DNA from 2 places in the Paenibacillus sp. MAH-35 genome. Region 2 is predicted to be linked to the other one. Evidence: predicted binding sites of a transcription regulator. Region 2 holds the regulator's gene; the other holds the start of a gene.
The links. Region 2 encodes LexA, which represses DNA repair genes until DNA is damaged. Its sites were predicted from a motif close to CGAACATATGTTCG; they were not measured.
Positions count from the first base shown of each region.

Region 1: AC3Y2E_RS14745 (YhjD family protein) is a predicted target of LexA. The motif match lies at 5,267-5,280, and genes of this name have one in related genera.

Region 1 covers NZ_JBYUPU010000011.1:153,141-164,880, forward strand. The annotation lists gene AC3Y2E_RS14710 (hypothetical protein) at 1-115, opposite strand, end outside; partial or broken gene AC3Y2E_RS14715 (class I SAM-dependent methyltransferase) at 141-242, opposite strand; gene AC3Y2E_RS14720 (DUF3024 domain-containing protein) at 254-589, opposite strand; gene AC3Y2E_RS14725 (GNAT family N-acetyltransferase) at 743-1,264, opposite strand; gene AC3Y2E_RS14730 (arsenic transporter) at 1,597-2,901, opposite strand; gene yqeK (bis(5'-nucleosyl)-tetraphosphatase (symmetrical) YqeK) at 3,269-3,922, shown strand; gene AC3Y2E_RS14740 (YolD-like family protein) at 4,211-4,546, opposite strand; gene AC3Y2E_RS14745 (YhjD family protein) at 4,666-5,073, opposite strand; gene AC3Y2E_RS14750 (SOS response-associated peptidase) at 5,657-6,340, shown strand; gene AC3Y2E_RS14755 (extracellular solute-binding protein) at 7,081-8,643, opposite strand; gene AC3Y2E_RS14760 (DUF4962 domain-containing protein) at 8,779-11,124, opposite strand; gene AC3Y2E_RS14765 (heparinase II/III domain-containing protein) at 11,132-11,740, opposite strand, start outside.
Region 2 covers NZ_JBYUPU010000030.1:18,420-30,159, reverse strand. The annotation lists gene metH (methionine synthase) at 1-95, opposite strand, end outside; gene AC3Y2E_RS24730 (HAD family hydrolase) at 320-1,117, opposite strand; gene AC3Y2E_RS24725 (hypothetical protein) at 1,143-1,658, opposite strand; gene AC3Y2E_RS24720 (DUF896 domain-containing protein) at 1,675-1,881, opposite strand; gene AC3Y2E_RS24715 (LysM peptidoglycan-binding domain-containing protein) at 2,111-2,497, opposite strand; gene AC3Y2E_RS24710 (hypothetical protein) at 2,608-5,562, opposite strand; gene AC3Y2E_RS24705 (extracellular solute-binding protein) at 5,755-7,146, opposite strand; gene lexA (transcriptional repressor LexA) at 7,495-8,118, shown strand; gene AC3Y2E_RS24695 (hypothetical protein) at 8,312-9,856, opposite strand; gene AC3Y2E_RS24690 (hypothetical protein) at 10,115-10,372, shown strand; gene glnA (type I glutamate--ammonia ligase) at 10,468-11,740, opposite strand, start outside.

The sequences.
Region 1 (11,740 bases), on a different contig from region 2:
CGTGCCGGTTTATAGGGAATTGCATCGGCTTCACGCTGGCCTCCACCACATTCCACTCCCGATAAAGTCTACCGAACAGCTCCTGTACGGCCGCCGTCTCCAGATTTAGTTCCATCTGGACTTCGAGCGGCTCAGCGGCCGTACAACCAAGAGCCCGGTTCGAACAGCTTGTACTCCTCGTAGCAAGCTTCGTGGTAGTTGCGTTCTCCCTGGCGAATCCGCTCTATTCTAGCGCTCTCCATAAAGTGCACCCCTATTTCCAAAATACTCCTTGATTATTTCGGTCCACAGCCTGCAATTGGAGTTCGAAGTCGTCTTCTGGAGTGATCTCAACGACAGGATGCCACCGATCTTTACTATCCTGCCAGTAAACGGTCCACTTGTTGTTTTCATTTCTACGAAACTGAGCAATCGGCAGTTGAATCCATTGATCGCTGCGAAACCCGACTCTTTCCTCGAATAACGTTACGGAATCACCGCGGATCTTGTAGTTGAGTTTCACTTGATCTCTGGCATGTTTGGGCACTTTTTGTTCCATGTAACTGTCCAAAATATTCTCAATTCTCTTTTTAGTAAACGCGTCCAGCATTTCGGTTCACCTTTACCTTTCCATAGTAATTCTGGGGATTTGGGGAGAGAAGTCCGATACTAAGCCTTTCTACTGCTGCCTGCGAATAGTAATGAATACACGAAACTGTAGCAGATCATATGTATGAAAAAAACGATGGTGAAGGGTTTGGTATTAAGCTTTTTCCGCCGTCTCTTTCGCGAACAAATAAGTCCGGATGTTCCGGTTTCGGCGGTTGATATATTCTTTTTCCAAAGTCATCCCTAGCTTCTCGGCCACTCTCCGCGAGGCGTGATGATCGATTGGCATATTGGAGCAAATTCTGTGCAGTCCGAGATGGACGAAACCGTAGTCCAATATCGCCTGTGCCGCTTCATATCCATACCCTTGATGCCAATACGGGGAGTAAATGATGTATCCGAGATCGTTCTCGGTCGTACCGTCCAGCTCAGCTTTCATGAGCCCCCCATCGCCGATCACTTCGCCCGTTTCCTTCAGCTCGATGACCGCCCTTCCAAATCCCCAGGCCGCATAGCTGTCCAAGCTCCTGCGAATCCAGCCCGAAGTCTGCTCCTCCGTAAACGGCAAGGGCCAAAAATGCATAGTAACCGGATCGCTGAGTATACGGTGAATGGAGACAAACTCCTCTTTCTCGTACGGTCTGATCCGCAGTCTTGCGGTGTTGATGAGGTCCATAACGGCTCTCCTTCCGGATCGTTTGGGATGCTTTTCTCTGGCCTTGCGATTTGTTTTACCCTGCAGACGAGTATTGGAGTAAGCTTTGGATCACCGCTTCATTCCCTGCATAATCCAGCGTTTTCATCCACTTTAACCCAAAGGCAGGTTTGCTGCAAGACATTAGTACGAGCAAAAGTTCTATGCTCATGCCAAAATTGGGACATAGCTTCAACACGCGACTTCAGCGCTTTCCTTCCCATTAAAAAAGCGCCGCCTTTCTTTCTAATGGAAAGGGGCGACGCTTCGTTTTGTATTCGTTTATATGACGGTAGCTTTATCCGGCCCGTTCCTCACCCCCCACCCAACACCCGAAGCCAAACATACAATCCCCCGAGAGTAATGAGCAGAGTAGGCAGCGTCAGCACGACGCCGATTTTAAAATAGTACCCCCACGTGATGCGAACGCCTTTCCGCGCCAAAATGTGCAGCCACAGCAACGTCGCAAGGGAGCCGATCGGGGTCATTTTCGGGCCGAGGTCGGTGCCGATGACGTTAGCGTAGATAAGCGCTTCGCGAAGGAGCCCTTCGGTGGACGTGCCGTCAATCGCCAAAGCGCCGATCATAACGGTCGGCAAATTGTTCATAATGGACGATAACACCGCCGCAATCATTCCCATGCCCACGGTAGCCGCCAGCAAGCCGGATGCGGCGAGCTGCTCCAGCACGCCGGCCAGCAGATCGGTAAGTCCCGCGTTGCGCAAGCCGTAGACGACGACGTACATCCCGATGGAAAATATAACGATTGACCAAGGCGCTTCCAGCAGCACTTTTTTGGACTGAACGACCGGACTGCCGCGGGAAGCCAGCAAAAACAGCAAAGCGACCGCCCCCGCGATAAACGATACCGGCACAACGACCCACTCGCTAAGCAAATAAGCAACGAGCAGTACGCCGAGAATGGCCCAGGAAATACGGAACAGCCGCTTATCCTTAACGGCCGCTGCCGGCTGCTTTAAGTCTGCGGTGTCGTAATGCGCGGGGACGTTTCTGCGAAACACGATATACAGCACCGCTACGCTGGCCGCCAAAGAAAAGAAGTTCGGAACCACCATCCGCGACGCGTATTCGACGAACCCGATCCCGAAATAATCGGCGGACACGATATTGGTCAAGTTGCTGATAATAAACGGCAGCGACGTCGTATCGGCGATAAAACCGCTGGCCATGACAAAAGGCAAAATCCGCGCTTCCTCCAGCCGCAGCGCCCGAACTTGGGCAAGCACGATCGGCGTTAAGATAAGCGCCGCTCCATCGTTGGCGAAAAACGCCGATACCCCCGCCCCCAGTAAAATGATGTACACGAACATGCGTCTGCCGTTCCCTCCGGCAAGCCGGGCCATATGAAGCGCCGCCCATTCGAAAAATCCGATCTCGTCCAGGATGACCGAGATCACGATCAGCGCGACAAACGTCAGCGTCGCGTTCCAAACGATGCCGGCCACGGTCGCCACATCGTGCAAGCCGACCACCCCGGCAAGCAGCGCCAGCAGCGCCCCGCCCGACGCGGACCAGCCGATACCGAGATTCCGCGGCTGCCAGATGACGAAGGTCATCGTCAGAATAAAAATAAGGATAGCCAATACCGTTGTTGCCACTTGTGCCGATTCCCCCCGAAGCCGATTAACGGCATCCGGCGCCATACGTCTTAGACCGCGCGTTGCAATCGCTGCATGGCGAACCGTTCATAGCGTCCGCCCTTCCCTTCGCATTGTCCTTTCTCCCCGTACAGCCAAAGCACTCATCATGGGTTGCCGCCGATAACAGCCCGCTTCCAAAGTCCTGGTCCGCCACTTTCGCCCCGCATAACGCCGCTTTCTTGCCCGAACGCCATGTTTCCACTTTCTCTACTATAAGGCCGAAAGGGTAACGGGAGCAAAAGGTTTTTAACGGCGGCCGGGGCAGCGAATCGGTTGTATGGTAAACTGGGATAAAACAATATCTCTGGAAGGAGTTTGAACACCCTTGCATCCTTTTTTTGAAACGGAAGCCCGTACCTTTCAGCACAGCGGCGATACGGCAGCGGACGTACGCCGGTTTCTCGAATCGCACGGCTGCCCCAAGACGGCGGAGCACAGCATCATGGTTGGCGCCGAAGCCCGCTCTCTCGCGATGCGGTTCGGCGCGGACCCGGACGCGGCGGAAACCGCCGGCTGGCTGCACGATAGCAGCGCCATCTATCCGAGCGCCGAACGGGCTGTCGTGGCCCGCAATCTCGGCATCGAAGTGCTCCCGGAAGAAGAGGCGTTCCCGATGATCATCCACCAGAAGCTGTCCGTTGCCGTAGCCCGGGATCTGTTCGGGATAACCCGGCAGGACGTGCTCGATGCGATCGGCTGCCATACGACCTTGCGAGCCCCTTCCACGCTGCTGGACCGGATCGTCTTCGTCGCCGATAAAATCTCGTGGGATCAGGCGGGAACCCCGCCGTATCTGGCCGAGCTGAACGCCCAGCTCGAAGAGTCGCTGGAGCATGGAGCGATGGCGTATATCGGCTACCTGTGGTCGCAAAAGGATAAGCTTAAAGTCGTCCACCCTTGGCTGGCGGACGCTTACCGGGATTTGCCGGCCGTCATCGCCCGGCAAGAGGTGACGCTGCCCCTGCGGAACAGCCGCTAGCGTCATTCTTGCCAACACCCGGCCGCTCCCTGTTCCGGATACCATGTACCTGAACTTCGGCACACCGGCAGAGCGGGAGCGGCTTTTTCTAGCATCCAGCAGCCACCTGCCCGCCCAACCGGCCCTTGCCGGGAGAATGCGACCGCGCTTCAGTCAGCCAGCGGCGCTGCTGTTCGACAGACTCGGGCGGGCCGCTGTTCCGCCCAGCCCTGCCGAGCTGCAAGCTGCCCCGAGCGGACTTGCAAAGCCTCAATTCCTAAGTCTGCGGCCTGAACCCGCCCAGTCCTCTTACCCCCGTGTAACGTTGACGATATCCGCAAACTGGATCGAGACAGTCTCTCCAGCGCAGGCTACTTTCACCCGACGCAGCGTAAAGTCGATTTTGACCACTCTCCCTTGGACGGTTTCGTCCCGGACGGGATCGAAGACGCAGATGACGACATCCGTCTGCCGTTCCGTCGACTCCAGCAGCAGCAGCGCGTATTGTTCCAGCGCCTGGTCGTCCAGCAGAGGGCGTTGCCGATGCCCGGTCTCCTTCTGCTTGGCCGCAAACTGCGCCTTATGTTCCGGCAGCATCATACGTGATGATTCGAACAGACCATTCCCTTCCAGTTTCTTCCCCATGTTGTCATTCCCCCAATCTTGTCCTGCCAGCCATTCGCCTATTCCGCCGCAGCCGCGGGAGGGTCGTTCGTACCCGGGACGCCGGCGTACCGTTACAAGGAGCCAACTTCCCGCCATCATCACTGAGCCAGATCGAGCTCCAAATAAACGCTCAGCTTGCGCTCTACCTCCGATTTGACGAGCCCCCACAGCATCGAGCATTTGCGGTGGTAGCCCCTGCACATAAAATCCGCCTCGAGCTGCTCCTTCGCCCGCCGCTGATCGTAAATCCGGATTCCCCGGCTTTTCAGCTTGCCGCGAAGGGCGGCCATTTCGCCGCTTACCCGATCCTGCACTTTTCTTAAGCTTTTGATATACAGCAACGGCATCTTCAGCTCGAGCGTATCGAGCGTCCGGATATCGCGCTCCAGCACATCGAGCACGACCGGCAGCAGCATGTAATCGAGCACCCATTGCAGCTCTTCCTGCGTCTCCAGCGGGGTCCGCTTGATTCCGTCCGGCATGTGCATCGTCCCACCTTCACCCATTCGAACATCCCCTTTTTTAGAAAAGCTTCTAAGCCGACTAAGCGACTATGTGACTAAGCGAAGCCTTCTCTACGACGAACTCTGCACAAGTGGGAGCTTTCTTGCAAGCGGTAACCGTTCAACTCGGCTAAAATCGTATACTTCCAGCCTCACAAATAAGAACAAACGTTCCCTTACTAGTATATACAATAAGCGAACATATATTCCTGTTTCAAGAGGGAAAATTTTGATGCGCGCCAACTTCGTCCGGCTCCGGCCGCTCCCGGCATACGGGAGGCTAACTGGAAGATGCGGTTTGAAAAGCGTACAATGGAGGTAAGAGCAGCAGCTCCACAAGCCTTTTCTACGATAAAGGCCCTACGTAAAGGGGGGCCTGATATACCGAAATTCGCGCTTTCATGCCGTTTTCATCCGTCAAGCTAGAGCGTAACCCCTTTCGCCAAAATCCGAACGCCGCATCGGTTCCCTTGTTCCACTCGTTCGTTTGATGCAACTGGATTATTGAATGATGGGAGAATCCCCCAAGTAACATTCCCGGATTCGTCATAGATGCGAACAAACTTTCCCGTAAGGAGGACTATCCATGTGCGGCAGATACACAATTACGGTCACGCTTGAGGAACTGCTGATGCGGTATCAGATCGATCCGTTTTTCCCGCTGTACCACCGTCCGAAATATAACGTAGCCCCGGGCCAAATGGTGGTTGCCGTTATTAACGACGGGGCGAGCAACCGGATCGGGGAATTGAAATGGGGGCTCGTGCCGGAATGGTCGAAGGACGAAGCGGCAGGGTTCAAAATGATCAACGCCCGCGCCGAAACCGTAGCGGAGAAGCCGGCTTACCGGACCGCCTTCGAGCGCAGACGGTGCCTTATCCCGGCGGACGGCTTTTACGAGTGGAAAAAAAAGCAGGACGGCGGCAAACAGCCGATGCGCATTACGATGAAGGACGAATCGCTCTTCTCGATGGCCGGCCTGTACGAGTCGTGGACAACCCCGGACGGACGCAAAGTCAGCACATGCACGGTCATTACGACGACCCCCAACCGGCTGATGGCGGACATTCACGACCGGATGCCGGTCATCGTCCCGCCGGAGCAGGAGGCAATCTGGCTGGACCGCAGCATGCGCCAAACGTCCCTGCTGCTCGGTCTGCTGCGGCCTTATCCGGCCGAGCAGATGACGGCCTACCCGGTCGCCGCCGGCGTCGGCAATGTCAGAAACGACAGTCCCGAATGTATACGCAGGCTCACCATCGACGATTAGGGCCGGCCCAGGCCGAGGCCCCGGGTGGAGCGAATCGCCTCCCGTAGCCGGCAGCAAAAACCCGTTCCTGCCCAGAAGGCTGCTACTCAGGACCCTGCGTAGTAACCCCGGAAACAGGATCTTCCTAAAAATAGCGGCAGGAAAAACCGTCTACGCGTGTGAGCCCGGAACAAAATAGGAGTCTTTGGCGAGGCTGTCGATTCATTGTGGACAACCAAGTGGAAAGGGAAAAGATTACCTTCTGGCGAGTTTTGTCTGGAATCCCCTACCTTACAATCCTTATTCAATCAAGGGATTCCGGACAACCTGTTTGAGCAGAAGAAGGTAACTTTTCACTTGGAACGGTCTTGCTAACATTTCTACACAATGAATCGACAGTCTCTTTGGCACCTTCTATTTTCGGCCTTTTCGACAAACGGAAACGAATAGAAGCGGTTTGCACCCCTTATTTCCACCAACTGATGGGAGATGCACCCTTTTCGCTGACCCGATCAGTAAAGGGAATCCTTTTCCCCTTCACCACGGTAAATATACATCGATCTATGCACGGAAAAGAGGGGGGCCAAAAGTGTCCGCGTGACAGAGGCGTCCCAATATCCGAGCAAAAGGACCCCAAATTCCACGTAAGGTGGAGACTGAGGTCCTTTTTCTTGAGGGAATCGGTTCTGGATGAGGCTCAAAAAAACGATTAATGACTTTGGGGACATCCCTTCCGAAGAAAGCCGCGCCCGCGTCCGGCCTTACCGCCGCGGCATCGTGATTCCTTCTTTTTTGTTGAACTTGTCGGTCGCTTCCTTGATAACCTCGTTGCCGCCCTTCGATTTCCACTCCTCGATTACCTTCGGCCAGTCGGAGATCGGCTCTTTGCCGTACACCATTTTGACCATGTGGGTGAGCAGAAGCGGTGGCGCGGTGTCGGAATTAGGCGAAACGTCCGGATTTTTCGTAAGCGACTCCAGACGCGGTTCGAATGTGATGCCGTCGCGCCCTTCCTTGGCGAGAACCGTATCGTAAATCTGAATCAGCTTTTTGCCTTCGGGCGTCAGCTCCAGCGAGCCTTTGTTGTACGTCGTATCCTGAACCATCCACAGAAACGCCTGTCTGTACCGCTCTTCGTCGACAGCCGTCGGATCGGTCGGCGACGTATAGACGATTTTGCCGTTCTCCGTCTTGTACGTCTCGCCTTCAACGCCAAACGTGAAAAACTTCTCCGCCTCGTCCGAGATCATCCAGTCGAAAAACTTCACGATGCCTTCGGCGTTTTTCACATCTTTTTTGATAAAATACGAGCGGGTGACCGATCCGTACAAATAATGGCCGCCCTTGCCGTCAGTTCCGGTCGGGGAAGGGATAATTTCCAGCTTCGCCTCGGGAACGCTCGCCTTCAATTGCGCTTCCCATTGCAGCAGCTCGTTGGCATTCATCGTCCACATGCCCGCTTTACCGGCCAGGATTGTGTTTTTGAACGTCGTCGGGTTGATCGTCGCGAACTCCTTGTTAATCAAGCCCTCATCGTACATCGTCTTGTAGACGCCGAGCGCCTTCTGCATATTGTCCGAGTCGAAAAACTTCGGAACGACCTGGTCGCCCTGCTTCTCGAACATCGACAAATACGGATACACATCATACGCTCCAAAAAACGTATCGGCGTATTTGAAATCTTGACGGCCCATATACGGATTCTCGACGCCCAGCTTCTTGAACGCACGCAGCATATCGAGCGTTTCCTCCACTGTCTTCGGCGCCTTCAGCCCGGCTTTATCGAGCAAATCTTGGCGAACCCAGGTCGCTCTCCGCGAAGGATTGGACAAATATTCCGGAATCGCGTAAATTTTGCCCTGATACGACACTTGATCCCAAGCGTCCTTCGGAATTTTCTTCAGCAGATTTTGCCCGTGCTTCTTCAGCAGGTCGTCCAGCGGCATAAAGACGCCCGCCTGCACCGAGCCGGCCATTTCTTTGCCGTTGACGCCTCCGCTGCCCTGCATCACGTCCGCAACGTCGCCGGTGGCGAACATTTGCACCATCTTCTGCTCATATTCCTTATGCGGCACGAGCACGATGTTCAGATCGGTATTCGTTTTTTCTTCCAGCCGCTTGACCCACTTGTCTTCGTTCAGATTCGGGGACTTCTCCACATAGTTAAAAGCCAGCGTCCGCAGCGCGATCGAAAACTTCGTCTTTTCTCCCGGGCCGGCTGCCTGGCCGTCCTTGCCGGAATTCCCGTCCTCTTTCGTACCGCAGCCGACTAAGGTGCCAAGGGCAAGCGTGCTCACCAAGCTCACTTTAAACCATTTGTTCATGATACCCCTCTTCCCTTTTCGCTATATTGAAAACGCTTTATCGTAGTTCTAGCCCTATCTTATCGCCGGATGCGGATTTCAACAATGGAGTGGCTTTATGTCGGTTTGTCATTTTTTCAGATTTACCCGTCACGCCTAATACGATTTGGCGATTTCAATACGCTGCGTCCTGCCGTCCTCCGTGAAATACAAGTGAACCCCGTGATCCTGATCGTCCATAAAAAACGAGACGTATTTGGCGTCCCCCTTCTTCATCGGGACGAGCAGCGCGGCAATGCGGTGGCTGGACGCCTTCCGGGTCGAGGCCGTCAAATGCCAGTGAAGCGGCAGCCCTTCGATCTCCGCCGGGTCAACGTCCGTGAACGCGTTATGCTGCGACAGCTTCAGCTCTCCCGACGAGCAATAGACAAACCGGCCGGCAAGCTCCGCCTGTTCTCCGTTAACCCGGAACGACTGGCCTTTGATCGTCATCGGATGCAGCGTGTGGAACAGCCAATCGACGGAAGCCGGCTGCTCCAGATCGACGTGATCGACAATCACGAAATACGACTGCCCTACGAAATAAATTTCACGGACATACGATTTTAAATACGGCACCAGCTGCTTGTAAGCGGCGGTCGCATCGGATCGGACGAAGCTGCAGTCTCCGGTATCGCACACTTCGAGCACCGTTCCGGAGGCCGCCATGTTCAGCACCTTATCGGGTCCCGCATATTGGCCCTGCCCGTCGATCAGGATGACGTTTTTGGAGCGGGTCTGTCTGCGCCATTGAAGGTGCATCGTGCTGCCGAAGGCGACGTAATGCCCGCTCTCGATCGCCAGCGGTTCGCCGAACGCATGCAGCAGAAAAGCGTTCTGATCGCCGTGGCTGTGGCTGATCGAGCCGTAGCGGCTGCTCTTCGTCAGCAGCATGATATGCTCCTGCGGATCGTCCATACGGCGGTGCATCGCCACCCAGCCGACGTCCTTGAACCATTTGACCGCTTCAATGCCGGCAGGCGCCACAGGCTCGACAAGCGGATAATCGTGAAGATACGTCATCTCGTCGAAACGGAAATCCCACCAGCCGTAATTGTAAAATTTACTGTCCGCATCAGGATTAAGACGTTTTACTTGCTCATAATACCATTGGTAGCGTCCGTCCCCCGTGACTCCGGCAAACTGGCGGACATTAAACCCCGTCTTCAGGCTGGGCGGGTCGCCGAGCGTAGACTGATCCGCGAAGCTGGCGCGCCTTACGTCCGGCGGAAACACATACAGCGGAAAATCTCCGGTTCGCCGGAAAAAGGGCCGGCGGTACAAATCGATTCCGGTGTAAGACCGCAGCAGATTCATCGCTTCGGTGACGAACGCCATGCCGGTCGTCCAGTACATCGGCCCCTCGGCCCAGCCTCCGTCCGCGCCGCCCCAAGGCGAATACAGGCAGGCGAAATATTCGATCGCGTAGTCGAGCCACTGCTCGGCCTTCGGCTCTTCCCCTAGCAGCGCCATGCAGCAAGGAACCAGCACCGACGACAGCGAGCGGACGGCATGGCTGTCGTACGGCACCTGATGAATTTTCGACCGCTCGATCACGTGGTAGGCGACCTGCTCGGTACGGCGGAACAAGCTGCGGCGCACTGCCGCCCGCTCCGCCTCGTTCAGCTCCCCGTGCAGCCAGTCGTAGCCCCAGGCAAGCGCGCCGGCGGTGCGGAAAGCCGCTTCGTCGTTATAGTCCCGGCTCGTCGCTCCCTCCGTATTCCAAGACGCCACATGCAGCAGCCACCGCTTCGCCTGTCCGATCCGTTCGCGATCTTCGAGCACGATGCCGGCGACGCTTAAGTGACGGACCGCATACAAGCACTCCTGGCAATCGATGTACATCCGGCGCCATAGATGGGCCACCCGCTTGTTGTCCGGATATGGTGCAGGCTCCGGGATGAGCGGCCGGTTCGTCCAGGGGAGTACCGATTTCTCCATAAACTCGCCCCAGCCGTACGCGGACTCGTCTTTTCGCACCGCATCGCGGAACGGCGCAAGCGAATCGGCTTGCAGCCACAAGCGGGGGTGCCCCCCGCCCGCCGCAGGGTAACGGGTGCCGCGTCCCGGCAGCGGCGTCTCCGGCAGCCCTGCCGGCACTTCAAACGAACGGACCCGGCTCCATTCCGTCCGCCGCCCGGCACCCGTATTCGCCGCAGCGCCGATCCCGGCGGCACAGCCGTCCGCCGTCTCCTCCCCGATCAGCAGGGCGTAACGCCAGTAGTAGGTACCCGGGGCAAGCGGCCGATCGGGGGTGAAGTAGTTATATGGAACGGGCTCGTATACGTCCGTTCGCTCCGCCTCGAAGCCCGGCGAAGACGACAGCTGCAGCACGTACCGGTCGTCGGACTCCGCCGCCGGCATCCAGGTGAAGCGCGGCGGATTTTCCAGCAGTATCGTCCGCTCGTTCGGTTCATACAGGACGGTTAATATGCCGCTGTTCGGCTCGTACAGCTTCGTCATTTCCGGATCACGCTCCTCGGGTTGGCTCTGCCAAACGTAAACCTGCCTGCTTCGTAAAATGAACGGTCCTCCGCACACCGTTACCGTCGGCGATATCCAGCGCGGCACCTCCAGCCGTTCCTTCGCGGAAATGAAGCGACAACGGCTCTGCACCGTCCCGGTACACCGCGATGAACCTGGCCGAGCGCCCGCGCTGCCGATGAAGCAGACCTGCCCCCGGCCTGCTCGGATCGACGGATACGCCCGGCGTGCGAATCAACTTAGCCTCGGAGCCGGGAAACAGCACCATCGCCGCCGTCACCTGCTCCTCCGTTCCTTCCACCGTCATCCGCCATAAGCAGGTATCTTGTCCGGGCAGGACCGGCTTATGGCTGCGTACCTCCCGAATGTAAGAGTAACCGCCGCCGGCGCCCAATACCACACCCTCAGCGCCTGTATCGATGCCGTCCGCCCACGCTTCCGGAGAACCGGCGGGCGCCATAACTCCGATTCCGTGCATCCACCAGTCGATCTCCGCCTCTTCCCCGGTCTGTACCTCGAACCAGTCGAGCAGCCATTCCCCGGTCAGCAGCAGATGACGGTCGAGCACCGTACCCGCGTAAGCCTGATCCGAGCG
Region 2 (11,740 bases):
GCGGTCAAGTTTTCCTGCTGCAGCATCGTCCCCATCGCGCCGTCCAGTATTAATATTTTATGCTTGAGCCGTTCCGCCAAAGCTTGTTTGTGCATACGCCCACTCCTTATCTGTACCGTACATACCTGATAGTCTACCAGATGCCGCACGTTTTCGGAAGAGATATATCCATAGGTTTCTTATCGGAATTAAAGTGCTTATCCGAAATGTACGAAATCCGCCGTTCTTTATGGCCCATCCTATCACAAAGGAACCCGCCGCTCTCTTGCGAGAAAGCAACGGGCCTGTCTATTGCGCTTATGCATATGCCGGCGATGGATCAGCCGCGCAGTTCCTCCAGTACGTTGCGGATGCCGTACAGGCTGTCGATCTCGTAAGCAGGAATAATGTCGTCGTTACGCTCCACATGATGGCGGTTGATCCAGACCGACTTCATGCCGACCCCGTTCGCTCCCAAAATGTCCGTAGTCAGCTTGTCGCCGACCATGATGCCTTCTTCCGGACGAATCCCCAGCCGTTCCATCGCATGACGGAAGATCGAAGCGGCCGGCTTGCCTTCGCCGAACGCCCCGGAAATGACGATATGATCGAAATAGCCGGCGAGCTCCGGCACCCCGGCGAGCTTCTCCTTCTGCAGGTCGGGAGAACCGTTCGTGAGCAGCAGCAGCTTGTACTTGCCTTTCAGCTCATCGAGATAGGCGAACGTCTCTTCGTATACGATCGGCCGCGCTCTTCTCTCCTCGGCGAACTTGTCCCCGAGCTTGCAGCCGAATTCCGGGTCGTCAATTCCGAGCGACTTCAGACCGCCCGTCCAGGCGGCCGCCCGGTATCCCGGAGCGAGCTGCTCCAGCTTGCGGAATTGTTCTTGTTCGCCTTCGGTGAAGTTGGCCCATAACCCTTCAAACGGGTTGATCCCGATTCGTTTCGTGAACGGAAACGTTTCGTACGATTCGTATAAAGCGCGAGCGCACTTCCGGACCTCTTCCTCCAGACGGGCCGGATCTACCGGGTGTACGTTGGCCGCCGCCTCGCACGTCGCCTGGAACGCTTCCTTGACGCTCCGGTCGTCCCACAATAATGTGTCGTCCAAATCAAACAATACCGCTTTGATCCCCACGTGTGCTCTCTCCCCTGTATATCGCTTAAGCCGCTTCTTCTTTATAAGATATGCCGTTAGTCTCCGCAAACTTTCTAAGCCGGGCCGACAGCGCCGGTATGTCGTACAAACTTTGGAACTTGGACAGCACCCATCTGGTTTTCTTGCCTTTCATCTGGATCGCGATGCTGCCGCGCTGAACGGAGATCTCCTCGATCTCGTCCGCTCCGAAAAACTTCTCGATGCCGAGCCGGCGTGTGGACAGTTTGTTTCTGCCAACCTTTACATAAGGTCTGCGCAAAAAGTACATAACGCCCAGCACCAAATACCCGAGTACCGTTATCCAATAAAACGATTGCGTCTCGGCCAACGTGGAGGAAACTACGGCGAAGAACAGGGAGCAGGCGACGAGAAGCGCCGGCAAAAACCAGCTTCTTCCTTTGAACACGTCCATCTGCTCCTGGTCCGCCGCTACCGAGATAGGCTGAGCGCCCGTCTTCTTCCGCCGCTGATTCAGCTGTTTGCTGTTTTTCTCTACCATCCGCTCCCACTTACGGGACATGACTGAATCCTCCGTTCTAATGACGCTTTTTATCGGTTTCGTTCGGTTGATCCCCATCAACGAATTCAATCGAATCGAGCTGCGCCCGAAGCGACGTCTTAAACGCTTCGATATAACGCTTGCGCAGCTCGGCGCGTTCCTGAACTTCGTTTTCGGTCAGTCCGACGGTGTTCGCCTTTTTCGCCAGTTCATTAATGCGGGCGATCATTTGTTCGGTTACCATACGCGTGTTCGTCCTCCTCGTGTCGGTTATCTCTTACTTTGACATGCGCAGGATACGGTTGTCAAGAAAACCGGGACGAAACGGCAAATAACCCGGAGCGTGCAGCTCCGGGCGTAATAGATCGATTGGATATTAGGGGAGAAGCATGAAGCGTAAACAGTCGTTGGGCCAGAATACCAGCCGGACAGCAATAACGCATAGTATACGAACAGAACAAAGCCCGGCATCGTTACTTCGGCAATTGAAGAACTTGGCCTGGAATCAGCGTCGATGAGGTCATCCCGTTCGCCGTCTTCACTTTCCGTATATAATCGCGGATGTCTTCCCCTTGCCGGACATGCTGACCGGCGATCGACCACAAGGTATCTCCCGGTACGACGGTGACTTCTTCCTTAATCTGAATGGCGGCAGCCTGCACTTCATTGTTCCCCGGCCATTCCAGGAATAACGCTCCGAGACCGAAGCAAGCAAGCATAACAAGCGCGGCGGCAGCCATGCGCAACCGGGTGCCGGAGGATGCTTTCTTCTTGTTCGCATCGCTGTCCGGATTTGCCCAGATCGATTTATAAGAACCTTGGTGCAGCACAGTACGGTGGAAAGTGGTAGACGACATCATCGAAATGACCCCCCAAACATTTGTTCTGTTCTCAAATTAACACGAACACACATTCGTGTCAACAAGAATTTCGAACAAGTGTTCGTAGTTCATGTTCGCACTTCGTTCCCCTATTCCTCGTATTCCGCGAACAGATCGATGGTCGCATACGCGTCCGCCGGCAATCCCGGCGAAACGCCGTTCAGGCGGATTCCGATAGTATCTCCTTCCTCGAACGCCGCATCCGGAGCGAACAGGACCGCGCCCGGCTTCAGCGCCGGAGAAGGACTGGCCAGGCCGCCGATCCAGAGCGCCCCGTTTTTCCATACCTCAAATACGAACGAGCCGGCCGCACTAGACGAATGAAACAAGACGATGTATCGCAGCAGCTTGCCGTCGCCGGGCATAACGTACGTCTGGGAAGGATGTCCCCCCTCTCTCTGGAAGGCAGCGCCCGGGCTCGCTGTCGCCAACTGACCGATATAATAGTGGAGCGTTCGCTTCTCTTTATCCGCCTTGATCCAGCGCGTTCCGTCCCAGACGACGATCCGGTTCAAGCTTTCGTCGAAATAGGCGAAGCCGGGCTCGTTCTGGAACGCTGCCGGAGCCGGACGGCTCGCCGTCGGTCCTCTGCGTCTTGCCATCAGCGTGCTTTCCGAGACATGATGGCTTTTCAGCATCGCGTAAAATTCAGGGGCGACCGGTGTTCCGATCCCTGCGTAATAATCGATGATTTCTTTCGACAGCGCCGTGTTCAGATGGTTGTGCAGCAGCTTATGGTTCACATCGATAAAATCGTACCGCGCCACCAGGTCCGGCCGGCTCGTTCCATCCAGAACGGGCGCGTGAATCGTACAATGGAGAAAGGAGACGCCGTGGTCAACCGACGTCGAGTACAGCAATTTGCCGTCGTCGACCGCGTCGGCCTTCAGATGGCAGTTGTCGAACACGATCCGCCCCCGCATCCGGCCGCCTTCATAAGCATCCAGACAATTGACGGTGCACCCGCTGAAGGACACGTCCGCGACGCTGCCTTTAAAGTGGCCGAAGAAATCTCCGCAGTTTACAAATTCGAGCTTCGGATACAGCGCGTACGAGTCCTCATAGGCGGCGGTCGCGAGCGCGTTTAACAAAAAGTTGACATGGGTCGTCGACTGTGAGGTTTGAGCCGGAACTTTCTCCGACTGAATATTAACAAACGACATGCGGCAGTTCGGGGTGACACGGCTTGCGTCGTATCCGCCCGGCTTGCCCAGATGGAAGCTGAGCGGATTCGGAATTTCCAGCATACGGACGCCCTTCTCCCGGCCGACGACGGTCACGTCTCTGAACTCGATCGATTGCGGGAAAAACAGCCTTTCGGAGGTGGACGATATTTTGGAGAAAGCGGCAATTTTCATAATCCGGCATATGCCGGTCGGGTTCGGAATGCCGGTATAGTCGAACACGAAGTCTTCGATCTTAATCGAGCGGCCGTATCCGATCGGATATTTATAATTGAAATTGGCCGGAACGCAATGGAGCGCGACCGCTTCCGCCGGTCCGTTCGTGACGATCAGCCTGCACTTGGTGAGCCGGATGCTGCCGTCCCACTTGGCGCCATAATCGACGCGAAAATCGATGAACCGGCTGCCGAACCGTTTCGTATTCTCGATAAACAAATCTCCGCCGCCGGTCAGCGTAAAGCCGCGATACCCGATCTCCGAGTCTTTCACGTACAAGTTCCAGCAGTGGAAATGAACGTCCACCCGGTTCAGGCGGCAGCCTTCGATGCTGAAATTTTTGAACAGGTTCGTGCCGAAGACGCCCCAATGAACCATCCCGCCTTCAGACGTGACGTTGCGGAACGTCGCGTTCAGCACCCTCGCTCCGCCGATCCCGTACGTGCCGGCGGGCACGTCGCGATCCGTCCCTTCGCGGTCCTGCTCCCACGGAATGAGTCTCACGTTCTCCAGCGTAACGTCGAACACATAGTTGAAATAATAAAATCCGATTCGCGGATCAAGCGACGTATCGCTCACCCCCTCCTCCAGCCCGACCCACTGGTTGCGGATGATCGTACGGCTGCGCCGGACCAGAATTCCGTTGTGCAAATAAGCGCCGCCCGCCCCGGGACTGTTGCCCGACATGTAAAAGGTGCCTCCGTCGAGGATCAGGTAGTTATCGTCGCACGGGTATGCGACCAGGCTCGTATAATTGTTGAAGGTCCAGGCAATGTCCCCGATCAGTCGCCCGTGCTCCTCGACATAGAAGAACTCTTCTTTGTTCCAGCCATTGTGATTGTATCCTTGTCTCACCCCGATTTTGTCGTTGCTGTCGGTAATGAACACAAGACAGTTCTTATAGGGAGCCAGCTCCGGGACAAATGTCGTGCCAGGCTTCATTTTGTCTAGAAATGAAGCTTTCTCCGCCGCGTCGAACTGGATATTCACCGTGCTTTTGCGGCTCGTCACCCGGAACCGGGGATTTGATTTGGAGTTCATCCCTTCGTCGATATGAAACTTTGTGTGACCCCAGTTTACATTCGTCTGCACGATAATATCGTTTGTCGCTTTGATCCAGTACTCGCCTGTCAGGTTCTGCACGGGCAAATCACGGGCGTTCGCATATGCATGCGTCCGCTTGATCTGAACCCCGTCGTCGTTAACCCCGTCCCCGACCGCGCCGAACTGCTTGTAGTTCACGCTGTCCTCCGCAAGCAGGATCGCCTGCAGCTCTCCGCTCAGATTCACGACACTGCCCAAGTCTTCCGGCAGGATGCCCGGCTTGACGATGTAGTCCGCGCCGCCGCCGTCCCCCGGCTCGTAATACCCGGCAGTCCGGACGATCATCCCCTCTCTGAGCATCGTCTCGCTTTTCATCTTGGCTATGTTCTCCACATAACGGAAGCGGAACATCGCAAACGGAAAATTCCCCATATCCGGACCGAACCCGTACGTGGCCAAATTTACCGAATCGCCCATAACTCCCTCCTTGATGAACGACTGTCCCGCTACCGCAACACCGGCTCCTCCAAGGGCCGCAAGCAAGCTCCTTCTGGAGATCCGTTTAGGCGGCCGCGCATGTTCTCCGTTCCGTTCTACCATCCCTGTTCCCTCCTCGAATCGATCGTTATCCAGCTCCGACGGAGTGCCTGGTCCCAAGCCGTTCATTCCCGGTTGCCGCAAGCAGGCCGATCGCCGCTACTAGTCCCATTTCCTCATGTGCCGATTCGCCCGCTAACCGGTTATGCCGCCTAATCGGCACCGCCGAATCGTAACTTCGTCATCCCGTGCCTTTTACCCGGGAACTTGCCCTTCCCGCTCCGATAACGCTTCGGCCATACGCTCGCACAGCTCGCGCTCGTCGATCAGATCGGCCCAATAAGCCCGCACATGCTTGAAAATATGCGAATACGACAGCGCCGGGATGCCGAGCGAGGCGTGCGTCCGGTACGAAAACATCATTTCCCGGTACATCGAATATCGGCCGGGCACTGCAAACGCCTTCTTATTCGGGGACGAATCCGCTCCCCAGTGGCTCGGGATGCTGAGCGTGTGGCTGCCGATGTACTGCTGGCCCGGCAGCGACGTGAGGAAGTCGGCAAGCAGCATCGCTTCCTCCGGATGCCCGGTTTGCTTGAGCACTCCCACGCCTTGAGAGATCATCAAAGTGATCGGCTCGTTCATGTAAGGAAGCGGAGACACGTCGTATTCCAGACCGGGAGACTCCTGCCAATCGTTCATTCCCATATAGCTGTTGATGACCATCGACAGCCGGCCTTCCTGAAACATCGCATTGATCTCCCGGTTGTTCTCCGATAAGAACATCGGGAAAAAATCGCGGTTGCTGATGATACTTTTGCACAGTCTCGCCGCGTCCATCAGACGGGAGTGCCGGAGCGATTCCGGGCTGCGGCCTTCCTGCCGGAGATCTTCCCCCGCCTGGAGCCAGAAGAGCGGCCAGCGGTTTTCATTCAGCAAATAAAAGGCGAATCCGAATCTCCCGTTCCCGTTCGTAAGCTCGATGGCGTTGCGGACCAGGTCGTCCCAGGTCCAGCTGCCGTCCGGCTCGGCCAAGCCCCGTTCGCGGAAATGCCGCTTATTGTAACAAAGCACGATCGGGGAAAAGATGATCGGGTACACATAATGCATCCCGCCGTCCTTGAACAGTCCCGAAAGGAACGGGTAGATCTCCCGCTTCTCCGGCAAAGGGGCGAACAGGGGAAGATGACCACTCTCTTTCATCCGCTGAAATTGAAGGTGGTTGATGACGATCGCATCGAATTCCGCCAGCTTCCGCTGGTCGCCCGGTCCGCCGAGATCCGATACAAACGGCACAAACTCAAGCTCGATCCAAGGATAGCGCTTACAAAAAAGCTCGGCGAGTCCGGATAATTTCATGTTGACCTCATCCGTACGGTTAATCCCGACGGTCAGACGAACCGTCTCCCGCTTCGCCAGCACCCGGCTGCCAACCCGCGGGATCTTCTCGATCCAGCCTTCCGCATTCAGTATGTCCAGCCCTTTGCGCACCGACTTGTTGCTTAATCTGAACATCTTCGCCTGCTCAAGCTCCGAAGGCAAGTAGTCGCCGGTTGCATACTTTCCTTCCAGAATGTCTGCTCGCAGCGTCTGTACCATATGATCCAGCTGTTTCTGAAATTGCTCATGCGTCGGTTTTTTCTTCAATCACCGGTCCTCCTTTGCTGCACCGTATATCTCCCCCTACATCGGCCTTATCCCATCCGGAACACCTCCTCTCCTTCTGCGGTCGGATCTGATGTATATAACAACTACAATAACATACATTACAGAATGCTATAATTGTTATATTTTTCTTGATTTCATTATAAAATGGCCCAATATAGGAGTCAACGATATCATGTACACTACAAACGAATACTTTATATACATCAGAACGACATGTTACCGGATGGTTGAATTGTTCAAGACCTATACTCGAACTTATGTTTGTACGAACTCGAGTTCTGTGGTATAATTTACCCATATAAAATGTCCGTAATGGGAGTGATGATCGTGAGCAAGGTTTCCAATCGCCAACAAGCGATACTGGAATTTATCAAGAACGAAGTACGCGATAAAGGCTACCCGCCTTCCGTAAGGGAAATCGGCGAAGCCGTCGGGCTTGCGTCCAGCTCTACCGTACACGGTCATTTGGACCGGCTCGAGAAGAAAGGTTACATCCGCAGAGACCCGACCAAGCCTAGAGCGATCGAGGTGCTCAGCGCCCATGACGAATCCGCCTCCGTATTTTCCTTCTCGATTGCGCGTGTACCGGTAGTCGGCAAAGTAACGGCAGGTATGCCGATTACGGCAACCGAGAATATCGAAGAGTATTTCCCGCTTCCGAGTCATTTCGTCGGCGACCACAGCGTATTCATGCTTCGCGTCGTCGGAGAAAGTATGATCGAAGCCGGCATTCACCATAACGACTACGTTATCGTTAAGCAGCAGCCGACCGCGAACAACGGCGATATCGTCGTCGCCATGACCGAAGATGACGAAGCGACCGTCAAGACGTTTTACAAGGAGCGCGACCATATTCGGCTCCAGCCGGAGAATCCGTCTATGGACCCGATTCGTCTCCGCAACGTAACGATCCTGGGGAAAGTAATCGGATTGTTCCGCGACATTCACTAAGTCTCATGTTGGCTCGCCCCTCTTACGGGACGAGCCATAATCCGTACGCCAAGAGAGCCCTGCCGGATATCCGGTCAGGGCTCTGGCTGTCTAATCGCACTGACAGCTGTCTTGCGCACCTTGTATTTCGTGATACATGCGCTGTCCGGCCGCAGCCAGATCCCCACGACCGGCTCGCTCGGGGTAGCGGGGATCAGTGTACTTTCAAGATCGCATAGCCATGGCCGGCAGTAATACTGAAGGTAATGCCGTCGCTGTCTACTATATCGTTATGAAGCGTAAAGTTTACGTGATCGATCACAGATACGGTTTTCCCTATATGTTCGGGGAGCTTGAGATTCGCTCCGGTAACGGGGACGTGGTAATCGATGTACACATATGTATCTTTGTCGTCTTGAACTACGCTTAGATTGGTGGCTTGCCCCGCCTCAACCGGCGACAAGTAGTTCCGGTATCCCATGAACGTTTTGTAGTCCCCGGCATTTAAGATCAGTCCGCTCATCGCGATCGGATAGCTTTTCCTCGTGCTGCGCATATCCCAGCCTCTCGATGTTTGAGCCGCCCGATCGGCGTTTTTGCTGTTCGTTTTGTCGACGATATATCCCATTGTAAAACCGACCTTCCCCAACCCGCTGCCGTCCCGCAGCCAGTCGACATATCGGTTGGGAGGCTTGGCCGGGTCAGCATAATCGGATGGGCCATATACGAGATTCATACTGTAACCGGTCATATCCACTATATTTTGAAAATCCTGCCCGCTTTTGATCTTCACATCCGGCATATAACGGCTGAGCGTATGACCGGACAAACTCATCGGCATCGACTGCAGAAAGCCGCAGTCCATGACTTGCAGCTTCTGCAAAGCCTTGAAGTTATGGGAGATATGACAGCGGCCGCCCTTCCTGAACGTATACACGATCGAGAGCCGAACAGCCCCCGCTACCGAATCGTTCACATAACTCACTCCCGGATGGGATTGCGCGAAATCTATGATCGCCCTATAGTCCATAATGCAATAAGATTCGTGCACCTTCAGAACTGTACCCGAGAACATCCCGTCCTCCGTAATTTCCTTGCCGTCCAGCAAATATTGCACCTTTATGTTGTTGATGGACGGATAGAGCTGAGCCCCCGGTACAAGGACGCTGACGTTCACCGGCTGTGTATGGACGGCACCGCTTACAGGAGTGAGATCTTGCCCGGGTTGGGCAAGCAGAGCGGATACGATCCCGTTCGTCACCGTATACGGGCACCCCCATGTAAGATGATCGCCGTTTACGTCCAGCAGCGTGTAGGTTGTCGTACCATCCGTCCATTGCGATCCCAGATCGTCCGCCGTTTTGTCGTGTCCGGCCATGGACACCTTCACTACACACGTATACCCGTGGTTCGCCCCTACCGTATTGAATGTACGAACAGGCGTAATATCGTCATGGTTGGCATGGATGATCTCAGGCCCGATTCGAGTCCGGATAAAGTTAAAGCTGCCATTTCGGGAACCGCTCCGCGACGTCTCGATCGTAATCGTATGTGCATCGTCAAAGCGGCTTGAGATATGAAAAAACTCCCCGCTTTTGGTCACCCAGATATCCGCGCTCGAATCAACCAAGCCGGCAGCAGATACGGGTACGGCGCTCGTCGACGCTAACCCGCCGCCCGGACGTATCGCTTCATTACCCGCAGAAGCCGAGCCATTCCCTGTTTTTGTACTCATTCCTGATGAATCGGTCCAACTCATTCGTTCGTTTACCTCCATCCACAGGGGCTCCGATTACTCGGGCGAGATGTTGCGTCAGAGTTCATCGTAACATGGGAATATCGGCTTGTGTACTGTATTCCTGATCACTTTTCCAGCATATCCGATCCGCTCCCCTGTTTCATCGAGCCCTATCCCCCTGCGAGCTGGGCAACCGCCGTGTCCCCCCGGGGCTTCTCTTCGTAAACTGTCGTTGCGGGTTAGGATCGCCGCAGAATTGACCAATAGGAGAGAGATGACATGTCTAAGGAGATTCAAATAAATTCAGGCAGACGCGTGTCTCCGGCCACGCAGAGAAGGATTAGAAGAAACGCCCTGCGTCTGGTAGGAAGAGTTGTTGTCGTGCGGACCTTATTTAATACGTTTACCGGCTGTTTGGTAAGTGTCGGGGCCAATTCGATCCGCTTGCGCGTCTATAGCGGTGTAAACCGGGTATTTATTACGATCCGGATTCCGATCGGCATCATCCTGGACATTTTCCGGTTCCGGTGCCGTTGATCTTCGCGTGATGCAAGTCCATGCACGAGTTGCCGCGAAAGGCCGCCGCCACAAAGAAAATCCCCGCCGGCTCACGCCAAACGGGGATTTCTCTATTAATACAACGTCATATACTGATCGCGTTCCCAAGAGTGAATCTGGGTCCGATACATATCCCACTCGATTTCTTTCAGCTCGATAAAGTGGGTGAGCGCATGCTCGCCCAAAGCTTCGCAAATCACTTCGTTATTCATCAGCTCGACGATCGCCTCGTGCAAATCGGACGGCAAGCTCGGAATTCCTTGTTCTTCACGCTCTTCTTCGGACATGACATAAATGTTGCGGTCGGTCGGAGCCGGCAGCGGAGTTTTGTTCTTCACCCCGTCCAGACCTGCTTTCAACATGACAGCCAAAGCCAGATAAGGATTTGCCGCAGGGTCCGGGTTACGCACCTCTACCCGTGTGCTCAGTCCGCGGGAAGCCGGAATCCGGATCATCGGGCTGCGGTTGCTCGCCGACCATGCGACGTAACAAGGCGCTTCGTAGCCCGGTACGAGCCGCTTGTACGAGTTGACCGTCGGGTTTGTGATCGCCGCGAAGGCGCGGGCATGCTTCAGCACGCCGGCCATGTAGTGACGAGCCGTGGTGCTGAGGCCGAGCTTGTCGCTCTCGTCGTAGAACGCGTTCTCGCTGCCTTGGAACAACGATTGGTGGCAATGCATACCGGAACCGTTCACCCCGAACAGAGGCTTCGGCATAAAGGTAGCATGCAGTCCGTGCTGGCGGGCGATCGTCTTGACGACGAGCTTGAACGTCTGGATCTGGTCGGCCGCTTTAACCGCGTCGGCATATTTAAAGTCGATCTCGTGCTGACCCGGCGCCACTTCATGGTGCGATGCTTCGATCTCGAAGCCCATTTCCTCCAGCGTCAGAACGATCTCGCGGCGGCAGTTCTCGCCAAGGTCGGTAGGCGCCAGATCGAAGTAACCGCCCTGGTCGTTCAGCTCCATCGTCGGATTGCCTTTTTCATCGGTCTTGAACAGGAAAAACTCCGGCTCAGGCCCCACGTTCATCGCCGTGTACCCCATCTCGGAAGCCTCTTCCAGCGCACGCTTCAGAATGCCGCGCGGGTCGCCCGGGAACGGACGTCCGTCAGGCAAGTACACGTCGCAGATGAGACGGGCAACGCGATCTTCCGTGACCCAAGGGAAAATAACCCACGTATTCAGATCCGGATACAAATACATATCGGATTCTTCGATCCGCACGTAGCCTTCGATCGAGGAACCGTCGAACATCATTTTATTGTCGAGCGCCTTCTCCAATTGACTGCGCGGAATCTCGACGTTTTTGATCGTGCCGAGCAAGTCGGTGAATTGAAGACGGATA